DNA from 3 places in the Mycoplasma sp. P36-A1 genome. Region 1 is predicted to be linked to each of the others. Evidence: riboswitches for the same ligand, from Rfam matches in the RefSeq annotation. Region 1 holds a riboswitch; each other region holds the start of a gene.
What was found. A riboswitch is a leader RNA that binds a small molecule or an ion and turns the genes downstream of it on or off. The one in region 1 is predicted to bind thiamine pyrophosphate.
Positions count from the first base shown of each region.

Region 2: linked by a shared signal. The riboswitch ahead of ACD762_RS04375 (energy-coupled thiamine transporter ThiT) and the one ahead of thiD (bifunctional hydroxymethylpyrimidine kinase/phosphomethylpyrimidine kinase) in region 1 are both predicted to bind thiamine pyrophosphate.
Region 3: linked by a shared signal. The riboswitch ahead of ACD762_RS06365 (YkoF family thiamine/hydroxymethylpyrimidine-binding protein) and the one ahead of thiD (bifunctional hydroxymethylpyrimidine kinase/phosphomethylpyrimidine kinase) in region 1 are both predicted to bind thiamine pyrophosphate.

Region 1 is NZ_CP168083.1:1,806,973-1,810,171, forward strand. It holds gene thiM (hydroxyethylthiazole kinase) at 1-476, opposite strand, end outside; gene thiD (bifunctional hydroxymethylpyrimidine kinase/phosphomethylpyrimidine kinase) at 421-1,224, opposite strand; TPP riboswitch at 1,281-1,378, opposite strand; TPP riboswitch at 1,419-1,516, opposite strand; gene ACD762_RS08770 (hypothetical protein) at 1,576-2,115, opposite strand; gene ACD762_RS08775 (VOC family protein) at 2,327-2,713, opposite strand; gene ACD762_RS08780 (PTS sugar transporter subunit IIC) at 2,802-3,199, opposite strand, start outside.
Region 2 is NZ_CP168083.1:920,821-924,019, forward strand. It holds gene ACD762_RS04365 (hypothetical protein) at 1-672, shown strand, start outside; gene ACD762_RS04370 (hypothetical protein) at 727-1,281, opposite strand; TPP riboswitch at 1,353-1,456, shown strand; gene ACD762_RS04375 (energy-coupled thiamine transporter ThiT) at 1,521-2,009, shown strand; gene ACD762_RS04380 (hypothetical protein) at 2,041-2,790, opposite strand; gene ACD762_RS04385 (helix-turn-helix domain-containing protein) at 3,051-3,199, opposite strand, start outside.
Region 3 is NZ_CP168083.1:1,312,925-1,316,123, forward strand. It holds gene ACD762_RS06360 (IS30 family transposase) at 1-667, shown strand, start outside; TPP riboswitch at 1,249-1,346, shown strand; gene ACD762_RS06365 (YkoF family thiamine/hydroxymethylpyrimidine-binding protein) at 1,415-2,026, shown strand; gene ACD762_RS06370 (ECF transporter S component) at 2,026-2,613, shown strand; gene ACD762_RS06375 (ATP-binding cassette domain-containing protein) at 2,613-3,199, shown strand, end outside.

The sequences.
Region 1 (3,199 bases):
TCTACACCTTTTGTTTTAGAATTTAATCCTGCAATAAAGCTTATTTCTGATATATTCCCTCTTAATACTGTTATTTTGACTCTGTTTAATATTCTAGATATTGCTTCATCTCTTAATTCTGATGCTCCTACTCCTACTGGATCTAGTACTACAGGAATATCTAATTGATTAGCTCTTTCACCTGCTTTTATCATTGCTAAGATTGTTCTTTGGTTAAGTGTACCTATATTCAATACTAAAACTGAACTAATGCTAACTATTTGTGCTACTTCTTTTATATCATCTGCCATTAGTGGTGAAGCACCTATGCTTAATGTTATATTGGCACAATCATTAACACTTACATAGTTTGTAATATGGTGTACTAATGGTTTTATATCTTTTACATTTTTTAAATTATTTGTATATTGGTTCATTTTTCTAGTCTTCTTTCTTTTGATTTTGATATAAATTATAAAAGTGGTTTGTTGGTCCATGACCACTTCCAATATTAAGTGAATGTTTAATTGCAGTTGTTACATATTTTTTTGCTTGTGCAACTGCTTCATTTAAAGATAATCCTTTTGCTAAATTAGATGCAATTGCTGAAGAATAAGTACATCCTGTTCCATGCGTATTTTTTGTATTTATTCTTTCTGCTTTATAGTAATAAAAATTTTTTCCATCATATAAGATATCTGTAGCATCTTCTTTACTGTGTCCACCTTTTATTAACACTGCTTTTGCCTTCATATTTATTATTATTTTAGCTGCCTTTTCCATATCTTTATGATTTTCTATTTTCATTTGAGCAATTTCTTCTGCTTCGGGGATATTAGGTGTTATTAAATCAGCTATCGGCAGTATTACTGCTTTCAGTGTTTCTATACTGTCTCTTGCCATTAAAGCACTTCCGTTCTTAGCAAACATTACTGGATCAACAACTATATTTTTTGCCTGATATTCTTTTAACTTTATAGCTACTGTATTCATAATTTCTTTACTTGATAACATTCCTATTTTGACTGCTTCTGGTCTTAAGTCTTCAAATATCGCTTCTATTTGTTTATTAATTATATCGATATTTATATCTTGATAATCCAAAACTGTCTGGGTATTTTCTGCAACTACTGAACAAACCACTGACATTCCAAATAATTCATGTGCTGAAAAGGTTTTGATATCAGCCTGAATTCCAGCACCGCCACTGCAATCTGATCCTGCAATACTTAATATTGGTTTCATTAATATGCCTTCTTTCTATATAAATAAAAAATGATGCCCTGTATAAAGCACCATCATATTTTCAATGGTTTGCTTCCTACACTAGTGTTAACTAACAGGTTCAAAGGGTCAAGTTTAACTTTCTCAACGATCAATCGTTCCCCTGCAAACATAATTATTTTGTTTTAAATATAAAAAGCTCCAAAAAGGAGCTTAAATTTTAATTTACTGCTTCCTTCGCTAGTGTTAACTATCAGGTTCTAAGGGTCAGGTTTTACCTTCTCAACGATTAATCGTTCCCCTGCATTCATTTTATATATATTATTAGTTTACCATTAGAATATGCCTTTGTAAATATTAGTATAAGGAATTTTATTTTTTAGACTCTTTAAATGCTGATACATTTATGTGTACTGTATCTGCTTTCTTGCTTGCAACTGTTGTAAATGTTACACCATTTATTATTGTTTCTTTACCTGTTGCAGCAATTATTTTATCCATGTCTTTTGCTGTTAGTTCTTTAATTGTCTGTGATTTAAGCAGTGTATTTACTTCTTTTAAAAGGGCTGCTGTTTCTTTTTTAGGAGCGATGTAATCTACTGATGTTAATCCTATATTATCTTTATACTTTCCTATTGTTATTTCTATTTTATTTTTTTCTCCACTAAAATATCCCTTTTTTTCTTCAGGTAATTTTTTAAATTCTTTTATTACAGCATCATAATATGTACTACTTTTAAAAATGTTATCACTTTTGTTTTTGTCTGAATCAAAAGCTACTTCTTGACTTGTAGCCTTTGCATCTGCTTTGGTTTCTGTTTTAGTATCTGCTTTTTTTTCGGCTTTTTTTTGCCCACATGCTGTTGCGATAATGCATATGCATACTATTGCAAATATTTTTTTAAATTTCATTTTATTTCTCCTTTTTATCAATTTTACTTATTATATCTCCTTTCTTTTTCTTAATAATATAGTAGCAAATTCATTAATTAAAAGTCCTTATTTTTTTCTTAAGTTACTCTTACTTTTTAGTAACAATTATCATAAAATATTTAGATTTATTATTTTTAATATCACTCTAGGTAATAAAAAAAACGCTTTTTAAAGCGTCTTGATATTATCTTTATTCTTTTATCTGATGTAACATCCATAAATAGCCAAATTCATCTTTAAACATTGAGTTAGTTACTTTATATTCTTTCATCTCTTTTATTGGTTGTATTTCAATACATCCAAGTCTTAGTGCTTTTTTATGAACTTCTTCTATATTTAAAACGACTACATTAAACCATATTGGCATATAAATATCTGGTTTTGGTGCATGTAAATGGTATTCTTCATTTTCGTCTAACATATGAAATCTTGTGTTAAATATTTTGAATACTACTTCGTTTAAGCCTACTTCTAAGTTTGTTTTCTCTAATAGTTCTACATCAAAAATGCTTTGATATATTTTGATGGCTTGTAAACTATCTTTTACTATGAAATCAATTTCTACTCCTGTATACATAAATTACCTCCCTGTTTGTACTTCTTATATTTATTATACAATATTGTGTTAAATTATAATAGACTTTACATTTAAGTTTTTTATAATATTAAAGATTTACTTTATAGTCTAGATTAGTTACTAGCTTTAATTTGTATTTAAATAGATAATTTAGTATTAAGGCTACTATAAATGGTGCAACTGCAAATGCCATAATTGTTGTTACAATGTTATTTAGGTTATATCCAACTATACTTAAATGTGTAATTGGTCCTATTAAACCACAAGTACCAAACCCTGCTGATAATGAAGTTCCTTGAATGTTTAAATATACTCCTAATGTTGATGTTATAGCTGATGCAAGTGCACCAGGTATTATCATTTTAGGATTTTTTATAAAGTTTGCCATTAGTAGTTTTGGTGATCCTAATATTATAGCAATAGATGTTCCTAGCCCATTTTGTTTATAGCTTAGTGTTGCTAGTGTTATTGCCATTGTTGCGATTC
Region 2 (3,199 bases), 890 kb from region 1:
CTTAATAAAATCTTTGGATTAAAAAATACAATGTCAATGAGTGAACGTGATGATCAATTTTCTGAGTCAGTTATTGGAAAAATATTTAAAACAACACCACATGATGATTCAAAAGGTAGTTTTTTTGATGAACCAGCAAAAAAAGAAAGTAGCACTAAGAATGATAAACCATCATTTTTTAATGATAATCACACAACAGAAAGTAATGGTACATCTGATTCACTTGAAAATAAAGATATAAATAAAGATATAAATAAAGAAATGACTGAAGATACTTTTAAAGAAGAAACAGCTAGTGATTCTTCTTTAAATAATACAACAACAATACTAGAAAATGAAAATTATTATGAAAATAATGAATTAATCAATATTTTCAATAGAGATGCAAGTGTAAACTATTGTGCTAAGGCAACAGAACTTACCGATGTAAAAATAGATAACAAATTTGGAAAAACTACTTTAGATTTAACACAAACGACATTTAGTAGATTAGGTGCTTTAGTTACTATTACTAATATTAATGGTGAAATAATACTTATTATTAATAACAATGTAATTCTTAAAGATTTTGTAAATGATGAAATATCAGTTATTGATAATCAAGTAGCTAATAAAACATTAACTATTAAAGGTGAAAACAATAACGCTTCACTAATAGTTCAATATAAGTAAAAAAAAATGACATCTTAAATGTCATTTTTTTATATTAGATATACCACTTTTTATTTATGTTGTAGTATATAGAACAGTAATGTTTTGTTGGCTATATCCACTAAATGTAGCTAGCTCAATTCTTTTAATAAGATAATCAGACTCACTAATATTGACATAAAAGTATAAGACAGTATCATCATATCTATTATTAGTATATATATTGAACTGTACAGTACATCTTATAGGATTTTTAAATTTATCTATAGACAAATAACTCTTAGATGTTAAGTGATACCAATCATGTTCAATACTTTCAAAATTATAAGCTGAAATATATTGAAAAGGGACTTTTTTTATTCTTTTTGTAGGTGTAAAAGGATCAGTTTCCAATGTAGATATCAAAGGCTTGCTTAAAATAATCTTAGCATCATTATTTAATTTTAAATGTAAAGAATACAAAATAATTTTTTTAATACTATTATCAAGATTTTTGTTAACTAATAATTCATTGTATAAAAAACTGTATAAATTATTATTAATATTTTGAAGATAATTATAATCATCATTTGATAGTTGAAATGAGTCTATATCATTAAAATCGATATTTAAAAGATTTGTATTGTTCATACTAATGCTCCTTTACTTATAGCAAATTGACAATAGTTGCTATATGGTGTATTATATAAATGTAAAAAATAAATAGATTGCAGGGGTACTTATATTACATAAGTTGAGAGGAATTAATTCCGACCCTTTGAACCTGTTAGTTAATACTATCGTAGGGAGCCGCTAAAAACGACAAGCACCAATTACTGATAGATGGTGTTTTTTCTTTGCCTCGCAATCAAAAAGGAGAAAAGAATATTATGAGTACAAGAGAGTTGACACGTATTGCTCTAATTGCAGCAATCGCAACAGTATTATCATTATTTAAGGTGTTTCAAATGCCTCAGGGAGGAAGTATAACATTATATCTATTCCCATTGTATATTGCAGTAGCCAATGAAAAATTGAGAAATTGCTTTTTTGTAGGATTAGTTGTTTCAATATTACAAATGTTATTAGGTGGTCAAATGACAAACTTATTCTCCGGACTGTTTGATTACATAATTCCAGTAGTTGCAATAGTAACATGTGGAATGTTTAAACAAAATATATATGTTAATATTGCAATTGGATCAATAATTGCATTAGCATCATATACATTATCTGGAATGATCTTCTGGCAAACACCATTTGTTGCATCACTTACATACAATGCAACATACTTTATTCCAACTGTAATTGTTAATGTAATAATATTTGCTTTAGCAAATGTTCAAATTTCAAAAGCATATAAAACAATTAATAATTAAACAAAGAAAAATCCTTTTTATAGGATTTTTTTTATTTTCTGATATTTCTAAAATTTTCAATTCTTTGAAAATGAGACTCAAATTTTCTTTTAGTAACTATTTTATCTATATTATCATTTTCAAAACTTGCAATTCCTTTAATCTTCATTCCATCAGTATAATTTGAAACAACAATACCTTTAAATATAAAATCAGCATAAATTGAATTTTTTTTATCAAATTCAAAAATTGCCCATTTCTTTTTGATAGCCATTTTAGCTTGGATACCAGTTTTACGACTTTTTGTTTCATAAATTATTTTATTATCATAATCAATAATATCAGCTTCAATCCTAATAGAATTAAGTGTTATAACTCTATTACAAGAATAATTATTACCTAATACCTTTAAATCTTTAAGATAATTTAAAGCAGCTCTTTCTGCTTTATCTCCTTCTTTTTCCATATGATTGATTGATTTTTCAAATAAAAAATATGATTTTTCAAAACCGTATTGTTTAACCTTCAATTCACTCATACTTTCTACAATACTAATACGATACTTCCTTTTATTTATAGGGATATCTTTATATTTTAATCTCTTGTGAAGATTGTTTGAATTTGCATTATTTAAATTATTTGATGAACTGTTCTTATTATTTGAAAATTTAGTTTTGTGTGAGTTTGTTTTTTTATTTTTTAAAATACAATTAGCATCTTTATTATTAGCCTTTAAATTATTTGTATTTTTTTTATTATAACTTTTTTCTTTAGCATTAGCTGCAGTTTGTTCTATAATCATTTATTCACCTTCCTTATGTTTTAAATGCATCATCTGCATTTTTACTCAACAACGCCTTTATACATTATAACAAAAATTAGACATAATTATAAGTATATATCATGCATATAAGTTTAAATAAAATAAAAAAGACTGTATATTTACACAGTCTTTATACTCTTCATAGTCTACTTTTAGTCATTTTATATGATTTATCAAAAATCATATAGTTGATTAGTTGTTTGTTGTTAATTTAATCAAACTCCCAATATTTGATTATTTTAAGCGATTGAATTTACGTGATCGTTTAAAAACAACTCATCTGGTGTACATTCTAAATAACTTGCAATTTTAACTGCTAAATCATAAGAAAGTTTTCTATTACCTTTTTCAATTAAAGATAAATAGCTTTTAGAAATACAGCAATGGT
Region 3 (3,199 bases), 490 kb from region 1:
ATCAAGAAAAGTAAAAAAAATTAAATCAAAGCCAAGAAATAATAGAGCTTATTTAACCAACAGAAAGTTTAATGACTTTGAAAAATATTTATTGGAACATGCTTCATCCTCTGTAGTAGAAATGGATACAGTATATAATAATATATCAACTGGTCCATTTATTCAGACTTTTTATATTAGAAAATTCAAAATTATGATTGGGGTCTATCAAAATGAAAAATCTATGGAAGCAATGGTAAATGGTCTAAAATATTTAAAGTCTTTACTTGGAGATGACTTATATAAAAATATATTTCAGGTGATTTTAACAGATAGAGGTAGTGAATTTTATGCAACTGATAAAATTGAAGAATTAGGTAGTAAATTATTTTATTGTGATCCAATGGCTTCATATCAAAAAGCAAATGTTGAAAGAGGCCATGTAACATTGCGATATATATTGCCAAAAGAAAAAGATCTAAATAATCTTGGCTTAAAATCACAAGAAGATTTAGATCTAATCTTTTCACATATTAATTCATATCCAGTTGAAACTTGTAATGGTAAATCACCAATTAATTATATGAAATATTTTATTGATAACACCAATGAAATATTACAATTACTAAAAATTAGTGAAATAGAACCTTCAAGTATAATACTTAAGCCAAAACTTATAAAGAAATAAACCGTAACGAATTAATATCAAAATAAGCGAAATTCTATCGAATGAATGAATACATACATAGTAGAAGTTAGTGTTACAACATTACAAAATTACAAAACTACTATGATTTTCAGTGTGTAGAAATTAGTCTTACTTTGAATATAAGTATACCACTATAGATAAGTATTGAAAGTAAACATCACTAAAAAAACACCTTTTAATCGTTAGATATAGAATTTAGTATTACATGAACCATCTATAGCCTAAGTGTAGAATTAAGTTTTACACTTTACCAAGCAATTTTAACTCAGCTTCTCTATTCTATCATATCTTTATATTTATTACTAGAAGTAATTATAAAACAATTAGTAAAATATTATTATCTTATGTTTTATGTGATTATGTAGCTGAATCATTATTTATTTAAATTTTTAGTTTATATAATATTAAAATTGTTTTAAAAACATAATTATGAATATAACTATAATAGTAGTAATACATAATTCAGCCTGAAAAAAACTTTAGTTAACCATTATTTTACGATATTTTTATTTTACTAGTCTTTTTTTGTGTTATATTTATTACATACAATTTAATACATTCTTTTCCACTAGGGGCGCTTAATGCTGAGATGGTCTTTTCCTGTCCCTTTGAACCTGATTTGGTTAGTACCAACGTAGGGAAGTGATTACGATTTAACACGTAACCGTTTTTGTTCAGTGGAATAAGCACGGTTTTTTTGTATATAAATTTTTTGGAGGTATTAAAATGCAAAACAAAGCACAATGTGGTTGCACTGGTAATATTAATATTACTGGTTGCCGTCTATCGTATTATCCTATGTCTAATGATTATGTCAATATAATATTAGATGCTGTTAAAGATGTAGATTCAAGTAAGGTTTATAGTAAAACTGATTTATTTTCAACAATGTATCGTGGAAGTCAATCTTATGTAGTACATACTGCTAAGCAGTTATTTACTAATGCTTATCACAAAGATATTCATAGTGTTTGTGAATTAACTTTTTCTAAAGGCTGTCCTGGAGATGTTGATGCTGATGTTATTATTCAAGAAAATGAGCTGGATAATTTAGATGTAAAAACTGATGATTCTTTTCTAGTACATGCTAAGTATTCTTTTTATGTTTTTGGAGATAATGATTATATGAAAGAAATTATGTATATTGTAGAACTTGCAAATAAATATAATTTAAAACCTACTAGTGATCACTATGTAACTCTTTTAACTGGTTCTGCTAAAGATATGTTTGATTATTTCAATGAAGTTTTAAGTTATTCTTTTAAAAACTTGAATCACTATGTTTTAGAAGCAACTTTAAGTGTAAACAGTCCTAGTTTAAAAGGAGAAACTCTATAATGAAAAATATGTATAAATGGGAATTAAAAGACATAATTATGATTGGTCTAATTTCAATTATTTTTGGAATTATTTATTTAGGAGCTGTTCATATTGGTATTTATTTAGGAGTTTTACTAACACCTCTTGGTTTAGGTATCTTAGCTAATGAATTTATTTTTGGAATTTGGTTTATGGCGGCAACACTTGCTGTTTATATTATTAGAAAACCAGGAGTTGCTACAATAGCTGAAATGCTTGCAGCTTTAATTGAAGTTTTTTTAGGAAACATGTATGGCCCAATTATTTTTGTGTCTGGTTTAGTTCAAGGTATTGGTTCTGAAGCAGCTTTCTTTGCAACTTCATATAAAAGTTATTCAATGAAAACTTTTACTATATCTGCTTTAGGTGCAACAATTACAAGCTTTATTTGGGGATTCTTCCGTTCTAATTTTACAGGTATCTCTATTGGAATGTTAGTTGCGATTTTTGTAATTAGATTTATTTCAGCTTGGTTTTTTAGTGGATTTTTAGTTAAAAAATTAGTAGATGCATTAGCTAAGACTGGTGTTTTAGAAAACTATGAAATAAACAACAATGAAGTCTAATGTCTTTAGTTATAAAAGATTTCAGTTTATCATTTAAAGAATATACTTTATTTAATAAATTAAATCTTGAATTTGAAAATAATTCTTTCAATCTAGTTACTGGTGTTAGTGGAAGTGGAAAATCTACATTGTTTCATTTCATTTCTAATTCTTTAAATAAATCTTCAATTAAATTTGAAGGTAATGTTTTTATTGATGATATTGACTTATATGAATTAAATAATCAAGATAGATGTCATTATTTATCTTTGATGTTTCAAAACCCTGATTTACAGTTTTGTATGGATACTGTTGAAAATGAACTAATATTTTGCTTAGAAAATATTAATTGTGATCCCTTATTAATTAAAGATAAAGTTATGAATGCTTTAAACTTTGTAAATATCTGCCATTTGCAAACTAGAGTGCTTTCAACTTTATCTGGAGGTCAAAAACAGTTAGTTGCTTTAGCATGTAATTATATACTTGATAGTGATGTCTGGTTGTTAGATGAACCTTTTGCCAATGTTGACCCTGACACAACTAGACTACTGATCAAGAAATTAGTACAACTACAACACGATAAAAATAAAACTATTATTATTAT